One region of the Pseudomonas caspiana genome, then DNA from elsewhere that is predicted to be linked to it. Evidence: predicted binding sites of a transcription regulator. Region 1 holds the regulator's gene; each other region holds the start of a gene.
What was found. The regulator sigma-54, encoded in region 1, starts transcription at its own class of promoters, with help from an activator protein. The targets are predictions, from matches to a motif close to ANTGGCATNNANNTTGCTNT.
Positions count from the first base shown of each region.

Region 1 (5,599 bases):
CAGTGCACTGATGGGCGAAGCACAGCCCTTCAGGCGACAGTGCGGAATGGCGATGCCATTGCCAAAGCCGGTAGAGCCAAGTTTCTCGCGGGCGACAAGGCTCTCGAACACGACTTGCGAGTCCAGATCAGGCACTTCTCTGCCGATCAGGTTGGCAATTTGTTCGAGGACTTTTTTCTTGCTGCCGCCCGGCACGTTCACGAGTGAACGGCCGGGGGTCAGGATATTTTCTAATCGGATCATGTTTGGGGGGTTATCAGCGAGCCGTCGCACCCTGAAGGAGGCTGAGCTGCTTTTCCTTATGCTTGAGCAGTTGTCTATCCAGCTTGTCGGTCAAAAGGTCGATTGCCGCGTACATGTCATCATGTTCCGCATTGGCGACGACCTTTGAGCCGGGGATGTGCAGGGTGGCTTCGATTTTCTGTTTCAGCTTCTCGACCTCCATGATGACCTGCACATTAGTGATCTTGTCGAAGTGGCGCTCCAGTCGTCCGAGTTTTTCGGTGATGTAGTCGCGTAGGGCGTCGGTCACATCCAGTTGATGTCCACTGATGTTGACTTGCATACCGCTTTCTCCTTATTGCCAGTGCATAAAGAGGCAGGCTTTTGCCTGCCACTGGAACGCTGTGGCTAGCAACCGGGTTGCGTAAAGCCGTCACGGGCAATGCTCGCTGGGCTACTACTGTACCTCTCGTCACATCAGTCGCTTGCGTTCGCTTGACGGCGCTATGCCAAGTGATTCGCGGTATTTGGCTACTGTGCGACGGGCTACTTGAATGCCTTGTGCCTCCAGTAAACCAGCGATCTTGCTGTCACTCAACGGCTTTTTCTGATTTTCCGCCGCAACCAGTTTTTTGATGATCGCCCGAATCGCTGTCGACGAACATTCACCGCCCTCGGAGGTGCTTACGTGGCTGGAGAAGAAATATTTCAACTCGTAAATACCGCGGGGGGTATGCATGAATTTCTGTGTGGTTACACGGGAGATGGTCGACTCGTGCATGCCTACCGCTTCAGCGATGTCATGCAGGACCAGTGGCTTCATAGCCTCATCGCCGTACTCAAGGAAGCCGCGCTGGTGTTCGACGATTTGCGTGGCGACCTTCATCAGCGTTTCATTGCGGCTCTGCAGGCTTTTGATGAACCAGCGTGCCTCTTGCAGCTGATTGCGCATGAACGTGTTGTCGGCGCTGGTATCGGCGCGGCGGACAAAACCGGCGTACTGCGGGTTCACGCGCAGGCGCGGGACTGATTCCTGATTGAGCTCAACCAGCCAGCGTTCATTGTCTTTGCGGACGATGACATCCGGCACCACGTATTCGGCTTCGGTGGATTCGATTTGCGAACCGGGCCGGGGGTTGAGGCTTTGCACCAGTTCGATGACCTGGCGCAGCTCATCCTCTTTGAGCTTCATGCGGCGCATCAGTTGCGAGTAATCGCGGCTGCCGAGGAGGTCGATGAAATCACTGACAAGGCGCTGTGCTTCGCTGAGCCAGCGGGTTTTTGCAGGAAGCTGGCGCAGTTGCAGCAGCAGACATTCGCTTAGATTGCGAGCGCCGATGCCTGCTGGTTCAAACTGCTGGATGCGGTGCAGCACGGCTTCGATCTCATCAAGCTCGATATCAAGCTCGGGATCAAAGGCGTCGAGAATCTCTTCCAGCGTCTCGTCCAGATATCCTTGATTGTTGATGCAGTCGATCAGTGTCACGGCGATCAAGCGATCGGTGTCGGACATCGGTGCCAGATTCAGTTGCCAGAGCAAATGGCTTTGCAGGCTTTCACCGGCTGAGGTGCGGGTAGTGAAGTCCCACTCATCGTCATCGTTGCTGGGCAGGCTGCTGGCGCTGGTCTGATAGACGTCTTCCCAGGCGGTATCGACAGGCAGTTCGTTGGGGATGCGCTCGTTCCAGTCGCCTTCTTCAAGATTGTCCACTGTTGGAGCGGATTCCTGATAGGTCGGCTCCTGAACATCAGGGTTGGGCTTCTGCTCGATGTTGTCAGCCAGCGGATCGGCGTTGTCGAAGTCGTCGCCTTCTTCCTGGCGTTCCAGCATAGGGTTTGACTCCAGCGCCTCCTGAATCTCCTGTTGGAGGTCCAGCGTCGACAGTTGGAGTAAGCGGATGGCCTGTTGCAGCTGCGGCGTCATCGTCAGCTGCTGGCCCATTCTCAAGACTAGCGATGGTTTCATGGCTGGGGCTTAACACCTTATTCGCCGGCGCACATGCGCCATCCACTACAGAGCGCCGGGGCGCCTACATAAGCAAATTATATGCCTGAAACCGAAGTGTTTGCCTAGGGTGTGCTGGCATTTAATAAGTATCAGCACAAACACTCAGGCCTGCCCGCCTTTAACAGCGGGCACCGCAGCTTATTTACAGGCGGAACTCGTGGCCGAGGTAAACCTCTTTCACCAGCTGATTTGCCAGAATGGTTTCCGAATCGCCTTCGGCGATCAACTGCCCGTCATTGACGATGTAAGCGGTTTCACAGATGTCCAGAGTTTCACGGACGTTGTGATCGGTGATCAGCACGCCGATGCCCTTGGCTTTCAGATGGTGGATGATCTGCTTGATATCGCCTACGGAAATCGGGTCTACACCAGCAAAAGGTTCGTCGAGCAGAATGAACTTCGGCGCGGTCGCAAGTGCGCGGGCGATCTCTACCCGGCGGCGCTCACCACCGGACAAGCTCATACCCAGGTTGTCGCGAATGTGAGTGATGTGGAATTCCTGTAGCAGGCTTTCCAGCTCCTTGCGGCGTCCTTCGCGGTCCAGCTCCTGGCGAGTTTCGAGAATCGCCATGATGTTGTCTGCAACCGAAAGCTTGCGAAAGATCGAGGCTTCCTGTGGCAGGTAGCCGATACCTGCGCGGGCGCGTCCGTGCATGGGCTGGTGGCTTACATCCAGATCGTCAATCAGCACGCGTCCTTGGTCCGCCTGGACCAAGCCGACAATCATGTAGAAGCATGTGGTCTTGCCAGCGCCGTTAGGCCCCAGCAATCCTACGATCTGGCCGCTGTCGATAGACAGGCTCACATCACGCACGACCTGACGGCCCTTGTAGCTTTTAGCCAAATGCTGGGCTTTCAGGGTCGCCATTACGGGGCCTTCTGCTGGTCGGTTTTCTTTTTCGGCTGGATAACCATGTCGATACGCGGTCGCGGCGTGGTCACTTTGCTGCCGCCATTGGCGCGACCTGCGCTCACAATCTGCTTAACCGTGTCGTAAACGATCTTCTCGCCTTCGGAGGTGTTGCCATCGTTGATGACCTTGGCCTTGTCGATCAGCACAATACGATCCTGGGCAGCGTAGTACTGGATAGTGATCGCGTAGGCTTGAACGATTGGCTTGTCCACTGACGGCTTTTGCTCGTAGTAGGCAAGGTTGCCAACCGAGGTGAAGACGTCGACTTCGCCCTGGGCATTACGTGTGATGGTCACAGTGTTGCCTGTGATCTTCATCGAACCCTGGGTGATGATTACGTTGCCCTTGTAGGTGGCAACGCCTTTCTTGTCATCGAGTTGTGCGTCGTCTGACTGAATGTGAATCGGCTGATCGCGATCAGTCGGCAGGGACCAGGCGCTCGCGCTTCCCAGTGCTGCACCCAGGCCGAGCAAAAAAGGAAGGGTTTTAACGAGCCTCATACTGTCCTCTTACTTTAGATAGCAGGTCCATCCTGCCGTCGTTCAAATACGCTTTCATTCCCTTGGCCGTCGTCACACCGCCAGCGCCGTCGATTCTAACGGCTTGCTCGGTCTGCGCATATTGCTTCTGTGGGAATACGGTCATTCGACTGCTGGTGATAATGGTCGTACGGTTTTTGTCGTCGGTTCGTGCTACGCGAACCGAATCGATCAGCTCGACCTGCTCGCCGCCTGGCGACACTTCACCCGTTTTGCTCTGGATGTGCCAAGGATAGAGAGTGCCACGGTACATCTGCAGGTCTGGCGTGGTCAGCATTGTTACGTCAGTGGCCTTGATATGCTCGACCTTGTCGGCAGTCATTTCGTACTGCAATTTGCCATCCGGCAGATACTGCACGCTGTGCGCATTGATTGCGTAAAAATCGATGGCGCTCTCGTCCACTGTTGCAGCCGGTTGCTCCATGAAGCTTTCCGGGCTGATGTTCCAGTAGCCTGCGGCTGCCAGCAAAAATGCCAGCACGCCGAGGGTCAGAAACGTTCGAATTCTTTTGCTAAGCATAAATGGCTTCTATCTATAAGTAGGCGGCGTGAGCGGCTTCAAGGCTGCCTTGAGCGCTCATGATCAATTCACAGAACTCGCGAGCCGCGCCTTCGCCACCGCGTGCCTGGGTGATGCCATGGGCGTGCTGCCGGACAAAAGTGGCCGCATTGGCCACCGCCATGCCCATGCCGACACGCCGAATGACTGGCAAGTCTGGCAGATCATCACCCAGATAAGCGACCTGTTCGTAATTCAGGCCGAGTTGGCCGAGTAGTTCGTCGAGAACCACCAGCTTGTCTTCCCGGCCCTGGTAAAGATGTTCGATGCCCAGATTCTTTGCCCGGCGCTCGACTACCGGCGTTTTGCGACCGCTGATAATGGCCGTTGTCACGCCTGAAGCGATCAGCATTTTAATGCCTTGGCCGTCCAGCGTGTTGAAAGTCTTGAACTCGCTGCCGTCTTCAAGGAAATACAGGCGGCCGTCGGTCAGTACGCCGTCGACATCAAAAATCGCCAGTTTGATTTTTTTGCCGCGTTGCAGAAGGTCCGTGGTCATTTGCAAATCTCCATTACATGACGCCTGCACGCAGCAGGTCCTGCAGATTGAAAGCACCGACCGGATGATCATTTTCATCGACGACGATGAGTGAGCCGATCTTGTGGTCTTCCATTATTTTCAGCGCTTCGGCGGCAAGCATTTCAGGACGTGCCGTCTTGCCGTGCAGGGTCATCACGTCATCTATGGTCGCCAGGCGAATGTCGATCGGGCGATCCAGGGTGCGGCGCAGATCGCCGTCGGTGAATATCCCGGCCAGGCGTCCGTCAGCTTCGAGGATGGCGGTCATACCCAGCCCCTTGCGGGTCATTTCCATCAGTGCGTCGCGTAGCAGGGTGCCGCGTTGCACTTTTGGCAACTGGTCGCCGCTGTGCATGACGTGCTCGACCTTGAGCAGCAGGCGGCGACCCAGTGCGCCACCAGGGTGTGAAAAAGCGAAGTCCTCGGCGGTGAACCCCCGGGCCTCAAGCAAGGCAACCGCCAAGGCGTCGCCCATGACCAGTGCCGCAGTGGTCGAAGAGGTCGGAGCCAGATTCAGTGGGCAGGCTTCGTGTTCGACATGAGCGTTGAGATTGACGTCGGCAGCTTCGGCCAGAGTCGACTCTGGATTACCTGTCAGGCTGATCATCTTGATGCCCAGGCGCTTGATCAGGGGGAGCAGGGTAACGATTTCGGCAGTCGTGCCCGAATTGGACAAGGCCAGAATGATGTCGTCGGAGGTAATCATACCCATGTCGCCGTGGCTGGCCTCGGCAGGGTGGACAAAAAAAGATGTAGTGCCGGTGCTTGCCAGGGTGGCAGCGATTTTCTTGCCGATATGGCCGGATTTGCCCATGCCAACCACGACAACACGGCCCTT
Region 1 is NZ_CP167995.1:5,050,473-5,056,071, reverse strand. It holds gene ptsN (PTS IIA-like nitrogen regulatory protein PtsN) at 1-243, opposite strand, end outside; gene hpf (ribosome hibernation-promoting factor, HPF/YfiA family) at 257-565, opposite strand; gene ABRP31_RS22930 (RNA polymerase factor sigma-54) at 695-2,188, opposite strand; gene lptB (LPS export ABC transporter ATP-binding protein) at 2,373-3,098, opposite strand; gene lptA (lipopolysaccharide transport periplasmic protein LptA) at 3,098-3,643, opposite strand; gene lptC (LPS export ABC transporter periplasmic protein LptC) at 3,630-4,202, opposite strand; gene ABRP31_RS22910 (HAD family hydrolase) at 4,216-4,740, opposite strand; gene ABRP31_RS22905 (KpsF/GutQ family sugar-phosphate isomerase) at 4,754-5,599, opposite strand, start outside.

Region 2 (5,599 bases), 3.0 Mb from region 1:
CCCTACACGCTGCAGACGACGCCACAGGTTGGCCTGTGCCGGACGGCTGCCCTGCAACTGATTCCACGCCAGGGAGCCGAGTTGGACTTCCAGCAGCTCACGCAGGCCGTTCAATTCAAAACGCATCGAGTCGTAACCGCGCTGGCTGGCAGCCGGAGCAGCCGGAGCAACCTGCGGCTGTGCGAACGGACGCGGCGGCTCTTCAAGCGTCGGCTCGATGTGGGTGTCAGCAGCACTCAGCGGCAAACCGGCGAACAACTGCCGATTGACTGCCCCGTCGCTATCACCACGATTATTCAGTTCAGCCTGGGCCGAGACGATGCGCGACTGGGTTTTGCGCAACTCGTCCTCAAGCTCGATGTTCGGTACACGGGGTGCGAGCGCAGAAAGCTTATAATCTAGGGCAGCAGTCAGCTCGACGCCACCGGCGATTCGCCGGTTGCCGATGATGGCCGCTTCTGCGCCCAGCTCATCACGAACCAGTTTCATGGCTTGACGCATATCGGCGGCGAAAAATCGCTTAACTTGCATGACTCACTACCTCAGCCGTTAGGCCCGACAGTCGCTACGATGGTTACTTGCTTGTTGTCAGGAATTTCCTGATACGCCAACACATGCATATTCGGTACAGCCAACCGCCCAAACCGCGACAGCATGGCCCGAACCGGGCCGGCTACCAGCAGAATCACTGGCAAGCCTTGCATCTCCTGACGCTGGGCGGCGTCGATCAGCGAACGCTGAAGTTTTTCCGCCATGCTTGGCTCTAGAAGAACGCCTTCTTCCTGACCCTGACCAGCCTTCTGCAAACTATTGAGCAATATCTGTTCCAACCTTGGCTCCAGCGTGATAACTGGTAGCTCCGGCTCAATGCCTACAATGCTTTGCACGATTGCACGGCTCAATCCGACCCGAACCGCAGCAACCAATGCGGCGGTATCTTGACTCCGCTGAGCATTATTGGCGATAGCTTCGGCGATGGTCCGGATATCCCGTACAGGGACCTGCTCGGACAGCAGCGCCTGCAATACCTTGAGCAGAGCCGACAACGAAAGGATGCCAGGCACGAGCTCTTCAGCCAGTTTAGGTGAGCCTTTAGCCAGCAATTGCATCAATTGCTGCACTTCCTCATGACCAATCAGCTCGTGCGAATGCTTGTAGAGAATCTGGTTCAGGTGAGTGGCGACCACAGTACTGGCATCCACTACGGTGTAACCCAGCGATTGAGCCTGACTACGCTGGCTGATTTCAATCCAGACCGCTTCCAGACCAAACGCCGGGTCCTTGGCGGTAATACCGTTCAACGATCCGAAGACCTGACCAGGGTTGATCGCCAGTTCCCGGTCGGGATAGATCTCTGCCTCTGCCAACGTCACGCCCATTAGCGTCAAACGATAGGCACTTGGCGCCAGATCCAGGTTGTCGCGAATGTGTACGGTTGGCATCAGGAAGCCCAACTCTTGGGAAAGCTTCTTACGCACACCCTTGATCCGCGCCAGGAGCTGACCACCCTGATTGCGGTCCACCAGCGGAATGAGGCGATAGCCCACTTCCAGGCCAATCATATCGATCGGCGTTACATCATCCCAACCCAATTCTTTGGAGTCCTGAGCGCGAGTTGGCGATGGCAGCATTTCTTGCTGACGCTTGACCTCTTCCAGCGCCATGACCTTGACCCGGTCCTCTTTCTTCCACAGCACGTAAGCGATGCCGCAAGCAACAAGGCCCAGGCTGATGAAGGAAAAGTGCGGCATGCCTGGCACAAGGCCCATCACGATCATGATCGCGCCAGATACACCCAGTGCTTTCCACGAGGTAAACATCTGACGGTTAATCATTTTGCCCATTTCTTCCGAACCGGAAGCACGGGTCACCATGATTGCTGCGGCGGTGGACAACAGCAGTGATGGCAATTGCGCCACCAAACCGTCACCAATGGTCAGCAGCGTGTAAATCCTGCCAGCGTCGGCGAAGGTCATGCCGTGCTGCAGCATGCCAACCAGCATGCCGCCGATGAGGTTGATAAACAGGATCAGCAAACCAGCGATGGCGTCACCACGAACAAACTTGCTCGCACCGTCCATGGAACCGTAGAACTCGGCCTCCTGAGCGACTTCGAGACGGCGACGCTTGGCTTCTGGCTGATCGATCAAGCCAGCGTTCAAATCGGCGTCGATAGCCATTTGCTTGCCAGGCATGGCGTCCAGGGTGAAACGCGCGCTCACCTCAGAGATACGCCCGGCACCCTTGGTGATTACCACGAAGTTGATGATCATCAGGATGGCAAAAACCACGATACCGACGACGTAGTTACCACCGATCACCACTTCACCAAAAGCCTGAATCACCTTACCTGCAGCGGCGTGACCGTCTTGACCGTGAAGCATGACCACGCGGGTCGAGGCCACGTTGAGCGCGAGACGCAACAGCGTGGCAACCAGCAGAATGGTCGGAAATACCGAAAAATCGAGTGGGCGCAGTGCGTATACGCAGACCAACAGGACCACGATGGACAACGCAATGTTGAATGTGAAAAACACATCCAGCAGAAACGGCGGGATGGGCAACATCATCATTGCCATCATGACCAACAGCAACAACGGAACGCCCAACTGACCACGGCCGAGGCCTGCCAGATTGCTGCGTGCGCTACTGATTAACTGAGAGCGTTCCACCGATTATTCACCTGCGCACTAAATCAAAACTTTGACGCCGATGGCGACCTGATATGACCTATTGCAAGAAGCTTTCCAACTGTGGAATCGGTGATGAAATAGCGGGCGGGGTCTGTAAGAAAGTGTGAGATGGGGGTGGTCATTTAGTGATTTGTGTACATATCCGTTACTGGGTAACGGCGGCTTTATGGTTCCGCCCTTACGGCGGGTCACTTTCGAAAAGCGCGAAAGTAACCAAAGCGCTCTTGCCAGTATGACTCACCCACATGGGTTACAAATCAGTTCACGCACATAGGTAACAGTTTTTAACTGGCAGGGTCGATTTCGCGAGGATCTGACCATGCCCTGGAAAGAGCTGAAACCTATGGACCTTAAAGTGATGTTTATCGCCGACTACCTGTCCCAGAAGCACAGCCTTAGCCAACTGTGCCGGGACTATGAGGTCAGCCGAAAGACTGGGTATAAGTGGATCAGGCGTTACGAGGCAGAGGGTCCGAGCGGGCTTGATGAACATAGCCGCTGCCGCCACAACCAAACCTACGTGGTGCCCTTGGTGGTGAAGCAGGCAATCGTTGAGTTTCGCTTAATTGGCGAGACGATCCCCGGCCCGAAGAAGATTCAGAACAGCCTCATGCAGCGTTTCCCAGACCAGGATCCGCCCTCTAAAACGACCATTTACAACATTCTCAAAGCAGCTGATTTGATTACCCCCAAGCCATTGCGCCGACGGGTGGCTGTGTATCCCAAGCCTTTACGTAAGGCAGAAAATCCCAACCAGTTATTCAGTGCTGACTACAAGGGCCAATACCTGACCGGAGCAGGGATTTGGTGTTATCCGCTGACGATCATGGATCATGCCAGCCGGTTTTTGCTGGCTTGCCAGAGCATGAGCAGCACCAATCTCAAGGAAACACAGCAAACCTTCGAAAGGGTTTTTCGCGAATACGGCCTGCCAGAGCGTATTCGTACTGACAATGGGATTCCGTTTGCCAGCACCAGTCGTGCAGGGCTGTCACAGCTGTCGATCTGGTGGATGAGACTTGGGATCATTCCTGAGCGAATCGAGCCCGGTCGCCCAGACCAGAATGGGCGGCATGAGCGTATGCACCGGACGCTGAAAAGTACGTTACCTCATCCATCGGCAATTGCCTGGGAGGCCCAGCAGCGCCACTTTGATCGCTTCCTGCAGCACTACAATTACGAGCGTGGACACGAGGCGCTTGGTCAGAAAACGCCTGCTGCTTGCTATACGCCTTCAACTCGAATGTACCCAGAAACGCTACCGGAAATGACCTATGCGAGTCATATTGAGAGTTACCTGGCCGACAGTAGCGGAATCATCAATCGAGGAGGCATGCGGGTTTATGTGGGCAATTTACTTTGTCATCAGACCATCGGAATGGAGATGATCGGTGATGGGGTATGGAATGTAATCTTCGGTCCGGTGATCTTGGGCCATGTGAATGCGAGAGATGCAAAAAACGGTTATGTCTCAATCAAAGTGTCACCTATGTGAATGCACTTTTTTGTAACCCATGTGGTTGATCCGTACATGCCCCACCACTTGGTGCCTCGCCTAGGCTCGGCATGCCCGAGCCTAGGCGAGGGACCAAGTGGTGGGGTAAAAGCCTTTTGCTTACTTTTGGGCCCAAAAGTGAGGCGCTGTAAAAGCGCAACCAATATCAGCCCTGAATGCGGTAACGGATATGTACTCAATAATCGCGGCCGCGACGGCGCCAGCGCAGTTAGCAGCAATAGCAAACCTCAAGAATCCCGCTGCAAATCTGGCGGAATAGTGATATCGCCCAGCGGATCCGGGCGCTTGCCCTGCCCCGCATGGTACTGACGGATCTGATACACATACGCCAGGACCTGCGCAACAGCCAGGTACAGGCCGCCCGGGATCTCCTGGTCAAGCTCGGTACTGTAATAGATCGAACGCGCCAGACCTGGCGACTCGAGAATCAGAATCTGGTTGTGCGCACCAATCTCCCGAATCTTCAACGCCACAAAGTCCACCCCCTTGGCCACCAGCATCGGCGCCCCGCCCTGCTCAGGATCGTACTTGAGCGCGACAGCAAAGTGGGTCGGGTTGGTAATGATCACATCAGCCTGGGGAATCGATTCCATCATCCGCCGCTGCGACATCTCATAACGCAGCTGACGAATCCGCTGCTTGACCTCAGGACTACCCTCCGAGTTTTTATGCTCATCGCGTACTTCCTGTTTGGTCATCAAGAGTTTTTTGTGCGCTTCCCATAGCTGGAATGGCACATCGACGGCGGCGATGAAAATAAGGCCGCAGGCCATCCACAATGTGCTCCAGCCTACAACTTGCAGACTGTGAATAATCGCCTGCTCCAATGGCTCATGGGCAATGGAAACCAGCGCGGCCTTTTCCATGTTAAGCACCACCAGCGCCACAATCAGCACGATGACGAACTTGGCGAAGGATTTCAGCAGCTCGATTAGCGCATTGGGGGAAAACATACGCTTGAGCCCGGCCAGCGGGTTCATGCGGCTGAATTTGGGGGCCAGGGACTTTGTGGCAAATAACCAACCACCCAACGAGATAGGGCCGATCACCGCAGAAGCGAGCATGACCAGTAAAAACGGCATCATGACGACCAGCGCCAGCTTGCCGGTGGCCAACAGCATGCGCCCCATGGAGCCCTGATCCATAAGGACTTCACGGGTAATGCTGAAGTTGGAGGTCATCATGTAAGACATCGCCTGGGCAATGTCCGCGCCTTCAACCAGTAACCCGATGGCGCCGGCCATCATGATTGCCAGCGTGTTCAGCTCCTTGGAACGCGCGATCTGACCTTCGGCCCGAGAATCACGGACCTTTTTATCCGTGGGGTCTTCTGTCTTGTCCTGACCATTCTCGTTCTCGGCCATGTCAGCGAGCCCTCACCATGTCGCGC
Region 2 is NZ_CP167995.1:1,760,398-1,765,996, reverse strand. It holds gene flhF (flagellar biosynthesis protein FlhF) at 1-531, opposite strand, end outside; gene flhA (flagellar biosynthesis protein FlhA) at 543-2,672, opposite strand; gene ABRP31_RS07965 (IS481 family transposase) at 3,013-4,188, shown strand; gene flhB (flagellar biosynthesis protein FlhB) at 4,437-5,573, opposite strand; gene fliR (flagellar biosynthetic protein FliR) at 5,575-5,599, opposite strand, start outside.
Region 2: the regulator sigma-54 is predicted to act here: its motif matches at 2,733-2,752, upstream of flhA (flagellar biosynthesis protein FlhA).

Region 3 (5,599 bases), 1.4 Mb from region 1:
AACGCTCGCGCTTGAGGTTTGGTGCGATGTCGGCAGCGATCATCGCCGCTTCAACGAGGAAGGTACCCACGCCGCACATCGGGTCCGCCAGCGCGCCGCCTTCAGCAGCAATACGCGGCCAGCCCGCACGAATCAGAATGGCGGCCGCCAGGTTTTCTTTCAGCGGCGCAGCGCCCTGCTGCAAACGATAGCCCCGCTGATGCAGGCTGTGGCCGGACAGGTCCAGAGACAGAATCGCTTCGCCACGGTCCAGACGCAGATGCACGCGCAGATCCGGGTTCAGCTTGTCCACGGACGGACGCGAACCGTCTGGCATGCGCAGTTTGTCGACGATGGCGTCCTTGACCTTCAAGGCGCCGAAATGAGTGTTGTCGATGCCCGAACCGTGACCACTGAACTCAACCGCCAGCGAGCCGTCCGGTTCAAGGTGATCGTGCCAGTCGACGTGCAACACGCCGTTGTAAAGGTCTTCGGCATCCTTCATCGGGAAGCGCTTGAGGACCAGCAAAACACGGTTGGCCAGACGCGACCAGAGGCAAAGCCGGTAGGCGGTCTCCATGTCGGCACTGCCACGAATGGCTGAGGTATGTTCGCGGGTTTCCTCGAGGCCAAGCGCTGTGGCTTCCTCGGCAAGCAGCCCTTCCAGGCCTTTAGGGCAAGTGAGGAAAAGTTCGTAACGGTCCGACATGAGTATTCCAGGGCCTGAGCCATAAGCGGCGGGCAACGCATTGCCCGACCAGATTTAACAGGCGTCTTTCTTGGAGAACGCCTGCGTGGCACACAATTTGTGCCAGACCACCTTGAACCGATCTGGTCATCAAGGCAGTCATCCCCAGACCATCATGGCCAAGGGACATTTAAAAACCACTATTCAGCACGACAACAGCCGTAATAAAAAGTCACATCGCGACCCTTCGTCGATTTAAGGCTGCTTGCAACCGGCCATCATCTGCGCTTGCGAAGCAGTCGCAACACTCCTCGCAGGCCTTGCCCACTCAGGGCTGGCGAAATAATCAACTTTGAAACACCTGACTGCTTATGTTCCAGTTATTACAAATATGACGTGCTTATGACAAAACGATCATTCACAGCACCCTAACCATTGGTTAGAAATCACCACAGGTTGTCACCGCAACGGTAACGACACCACGCCCGCGACGCCGGCAGCGGGCACCAACGGCAGAAGCATTCTGCCCGACCTCGACATGAGGTCTCAGGGACATAACAGTCAACAAACGAGGGCAACACCCTATGAGAAGACTTAAGCGTGATCCGTTGGAAAGAGCATTTTTACGCGGATATCAGTACGGCGTTCATGGTAAATCCCGTGAGCTTTGCCCTTTTACTCTACCGTCGGTGCGCCAAGCCTGGATCAATGGCTGGCGAGAAGGACGCGGCGACAACTGGGACGGTATGACCGGCACTGCGGGAATCCACAGACTCAACGAACTTCACGCGGTCGGATAATCAGGTAACTTCCGATCAGTCCATCAAATCTCTGAACCGATTCAAAACCAGAAGCGTCCCATCCGGGCGCTGGGCGCAAGCCCAAGGGGCTCCTTCAAGGAGCCCCTTTTTTAGCCTCGGCTTTTGCCCATCGCAGCAATCGCATCCACCGACTCACGAATCAATGCCGGGCCTTTATAGATAAAGCCGGAATAGATCTGCACCAGGCTCGCACCTGCAGCGATTTTCTCAGCCGCGTGCTTGCCTTCGGTGATGCCGCCCGCGGCAATGATCGGCATCCGCCCAGCCAGTTCACCAGCCAGAACCTTGACCGTATGGGTGCTCTTCTCGCGCACTGGAGCACCGGACAAACCGCCCGCCTCGTCACCATGCGGCAAGCCTTCGACGCCGACGCGGCTCAGGGTGGTGTTGGTAGCGATCACCGCATCCATACCCGACTCGATCAAGGCTGCGGCAACCAGCACGGTTTCTTCGTCGGTCATGTCGGGCGCAATCTTGATGGCCAGCGGCACACGCTTGCCATGCAACTGGGTCAGTGCTTCCTGACGAACACGCAACGCTTCAAGCAACTGCTTGAGCGAGTCGCCGAACTGCAGGCTGCGCAGGCCCGGGGTATTGGGCGAACTGACATTGACCGTTACATAGCTGGCATGGGCGTAAACCTTGTCCAGACAGATCAGATAGTCGTCCACCGCTCGCTCGACTGGCGTGTCGAAGTTCTTGCCGATGTTGATACCCAGAATGCCTTTGTAGCTGGCGGCCTGGACCCGAGCCACCAGGTTATCGACACCCAGATTATTGAAACCCATGCGGTTGATGATTGCTTCAGCCTGCGGCAAACGGAAAATCCGCGGCTTGGGGTTGCCCGGCTGAGGACGCGGCGTCACGGTACCAATTTCAACGAAACCGAAACCCAACTGGGCAAAGCCGTCGATGGCCGCGCCATTCTTGTCCAGACCGGCAGCCAGGCCGACCGGATTGGGAAATTCCAGGCCCATGACGTTCACCGGCAGACGCGCCGGTGCCTTGCTCAACAGGCCATTGATACCCAATCGGCCACCAGCGCCAATCAGATCCAGCGACAGGTCGTGGGAGGTTTCCGGGGAAAGTTTGAACAGTAACTGGCGGGCCAGGTTATACATGGGCGGGCGCGGCTCGTAAGAAGCTGAATTCAGGGCGGCGATTATAAACGTCTGAGCGATTGCGTGCGAGGCATGCCTGCGGGCTTTTGCAGTATAGGTATCAACACAACTTCTATATTGAGCGCCTATCCACTACCGCAAAAATGGATATGTACACGACATGAAACCTGTGTGCGTACCTATGCCACGACAAGGTGAGAACGGCACTGGCATATCGCTTGCTTGACTTAGACTAATAGCAGCGTGCCAACGAGGGCCCGATGCACCGACAATGGCGTCGTTCCGTCTTTGCTTTTTGCGAAGGATTGAACGACGCTTTTTTTATGAAAGATTCCTGCCAGCCTGGCGCGGACATGCCCGCCCCACACGCAGTTGTCATGGCAGAGGACAGATGACACTTATGAATGAGCCCACAAGAAACCCATTGGCTTGGGTAGCTGGCAGCGATGCACCAGAGATCAACTGCCTCGACATTGGCTTCATGCCGCTGTCCGACAGCGCCTCAATAGTAGTTGCCGCAACACAAGGCTTCGCCCAGCCCTACGGCCTGAGCCTGAACCTCAAACGTCAGCCGTCGTGGGCAAGTCTGCGCGACAAACTGGTCAGCGGCGAATTGCACGCGGCCCACAGTCTCTACGGATTGATCTATGCCGTACAGCTGGGCATTGGCGGTAGCGCGGCCACCGACATGGCCGTATTGATGGGGCTGAACCAGAACGGTCAGAGCATCAACTTGTCGCGTCCGCTGCAGGACGCGGGCGTGATCACTCCTGAGGCGCTGGACCACCAGGTGCACCAAAGCGGCACAAAGCTGACCTTCGCGCAAACCTTCCCCACCGGCAACCACGCTATGTGGCTTTATTACTGGCTGGCGAGCCAGGGTATTCATCCTCTGCAGGACGTGACCAGTGTAGTGGTGCCGCCGCCGCGCATGGTTGAGCATCTGCAAGCCGGTCGCATCGATGGTTTCTGCGTGGGTGAGCCTTGGGGTGCCAGCGCAGTAGATCAGCAACTGGGCTTTACCTTCGCCACCACTCAGGCGATCTGGCCCAACCACCCGGAAAAAGTACTGGGCTGCACCCGGGAGTTTGTCGAGCAGAATCCTAACACCGCACGGGCGCTGGTCATGGCCGTACTGGAAGCCAGTCGCTTCATCGAGTCCAGTGACGAGAACCGACGCAGCACCGCGCAATTGCTCAGCGGCGTGGATTATCTCGACGCGCCTGCCAGTTGCATCGAGCCGCGCTTGCTGGGTGATTACCGCGACGGGCTGGGTAACCAATGGCACGATCATCACGCTTTGCGCTTTCACGGCAATGGTGACGTCAACCTGCCGTACCTGTCCGACGGCATGTGGTTCATGACGCAGTTTCGCCGCTGGGGATTGCTGCGTGAAGATCCGGACTATCTCAATGTTGCCAAAGGCGTGCACCAACTGGCGCTTTATCGTCAGGCCGCCGAAGCGCTGGATATACCGGTTCCGACTGCAACGGTGCGCAGCAGCCAGTTGATCGATGGCAAGGTCTGGGACGGCTCTGACCCGGCCGGCTATGCCCGCAGCTTCAAGCTTCACGCCATGGCCAACGCGGCCGCCGCCCTGACTCAATGAGGAGCTGACGATTATGCTGCGTATCCTCTTGATCAATGACACGGCAAAAAAAGTCGGGCGCCTGAAAGCCGCGCTCAGCGAAGCGGGCTTTGAAGTGATTGATGAGTCCGGACTGATCATCGACTTGCCCGCACGGGTTGAAGCGCTTCGCCCCGATGTGATCCTGATCGACACTGAATCCCCGGGCCGCGATGTCATGGAACAGGTCGTGATGGTCAGTCGCGACCAACCACGCCCCATCGTGATGTTCACCGACGAGCATGATCCGGGGGTGATGCGTCAGGCAATCAAGTCGGGGGTCAGCGCGTACATCGTCGAGGGCATTCATGCCCAGCGTCTACAGCCAATTCTCGATGTGGCCATGGCACGTTTTGAGAGCGATCAGGCCTTGCGTGCCCAGCTTCAGGCACGGGATCAGCAATTGGCCGAACGCAAACGCATCGAACTGGCCAAGGGCTTGCTCATGAAAATGAAGGAGTGCAAGGAAGAAGAGGCCTACACCTTGATGCGCCGTCAGGCCATGAGCAAACAGCAGAAGCTGATTCAGGTGGCGGAGCAGATTATCGCGATGAGTGAGTTGCTGGGGTGAGGCTGCCCCCCTCCGGATTTGAAATACAACCATGTGGGAGCAGAGCTTGGTCTGGGCGGCATTCCGACGATGAAGCTGGACGCGGTTCACTTTAGATCGCGTCCAGCCTCATCGTCGGAATGCCGCCCAGACCCAGCTCTGCTCCCACAGGATTGCATTCCAAAATGAGGTGAAGGGGACGATTCTCCATCTGGCCCAGCTTTTGCTAGTTAATCAACACAGGTAACCAACGGCGGTTGCCCCACTCTACGACAAAGACGTCGCACACCTCTTTCGCCAACGCGAATCGGGTTGCGGCGTTTTTTGCGTTTTGGCCCCAGTGATCGGGGTCGGTGGTGCTGCCGAGGTTATGGACGCCCCACCTGCAGGTCTCTACAGCGTCAAGCCCTTACGGTTCGGGTCCGTGCCCGAAACAACAGATCTTCCTTTTTGCAGATGAGGTGTTCAATGAATACAAGCTTCTGGAAGGCCGGCCACAAACCGACCCTGTTCGCCGCCTTTCTGTATTTCGATCTGAGCTTCATGGTCTGGTACCTGCTCGGCCCGATGGCTGTGCAAATTGCGACAGACCTGCAGCTGACCACCCAACAACGCGGCCTGATGGTAGCAACGCCGATTCTGGCGGGCGCCCTGCTGCGCTTCGTGATGGGGATTGTGGCGGATCAACTGTCGCCGAAAACCGCCGGGATCATCGGCCAGGTCATCGTCATCGTCGCGCTGTTCAGCGCCTGGAATCTGGGTATTCACACCTATGAGCAGGCGCTCTTGCTGGGCGTGTTCCTCGGTGTCGCC
Region 3 is NZ_CP167995.1:3,666,542-3,672,140, forward strand. It holds gene rlmKL (bifunctional 23S rRNA (guanine(2069)-N(7))-methyltransferase RlmK/23S rRNA (guanine(2445)-N(2))-methyltransferase RlmL) at 1-688, opposite strand, end outside; gene rmf (ribosome modulation factor) at 1,252-1,467, shown strand; gene ABRP31_RS16825 (quinone-dependent dihydroorotate dehydrogenase) at 1,578-2,609, opposite strand; gene ABRP31_RS16830 (CmpA/NrtA family ABC transporter substrate-binding protein) at 3,010-4,218, shown strand; gene ABRP31_RS16835 (ANTAR domain-containing response regulator) at 4,232-4,807, shown strand; gene ABRP31_RS16840 (NarK/NasA family nitrate transporter) at 5,255-5,599, shown strand, end outside.
Region 3: the regulator sigma-54 is predicted to act here: its motif matches at 2,815-2,834, upstream of ABRP31_RS16830 (CmpA/NrtA family ABC transporter substrate-binding protein).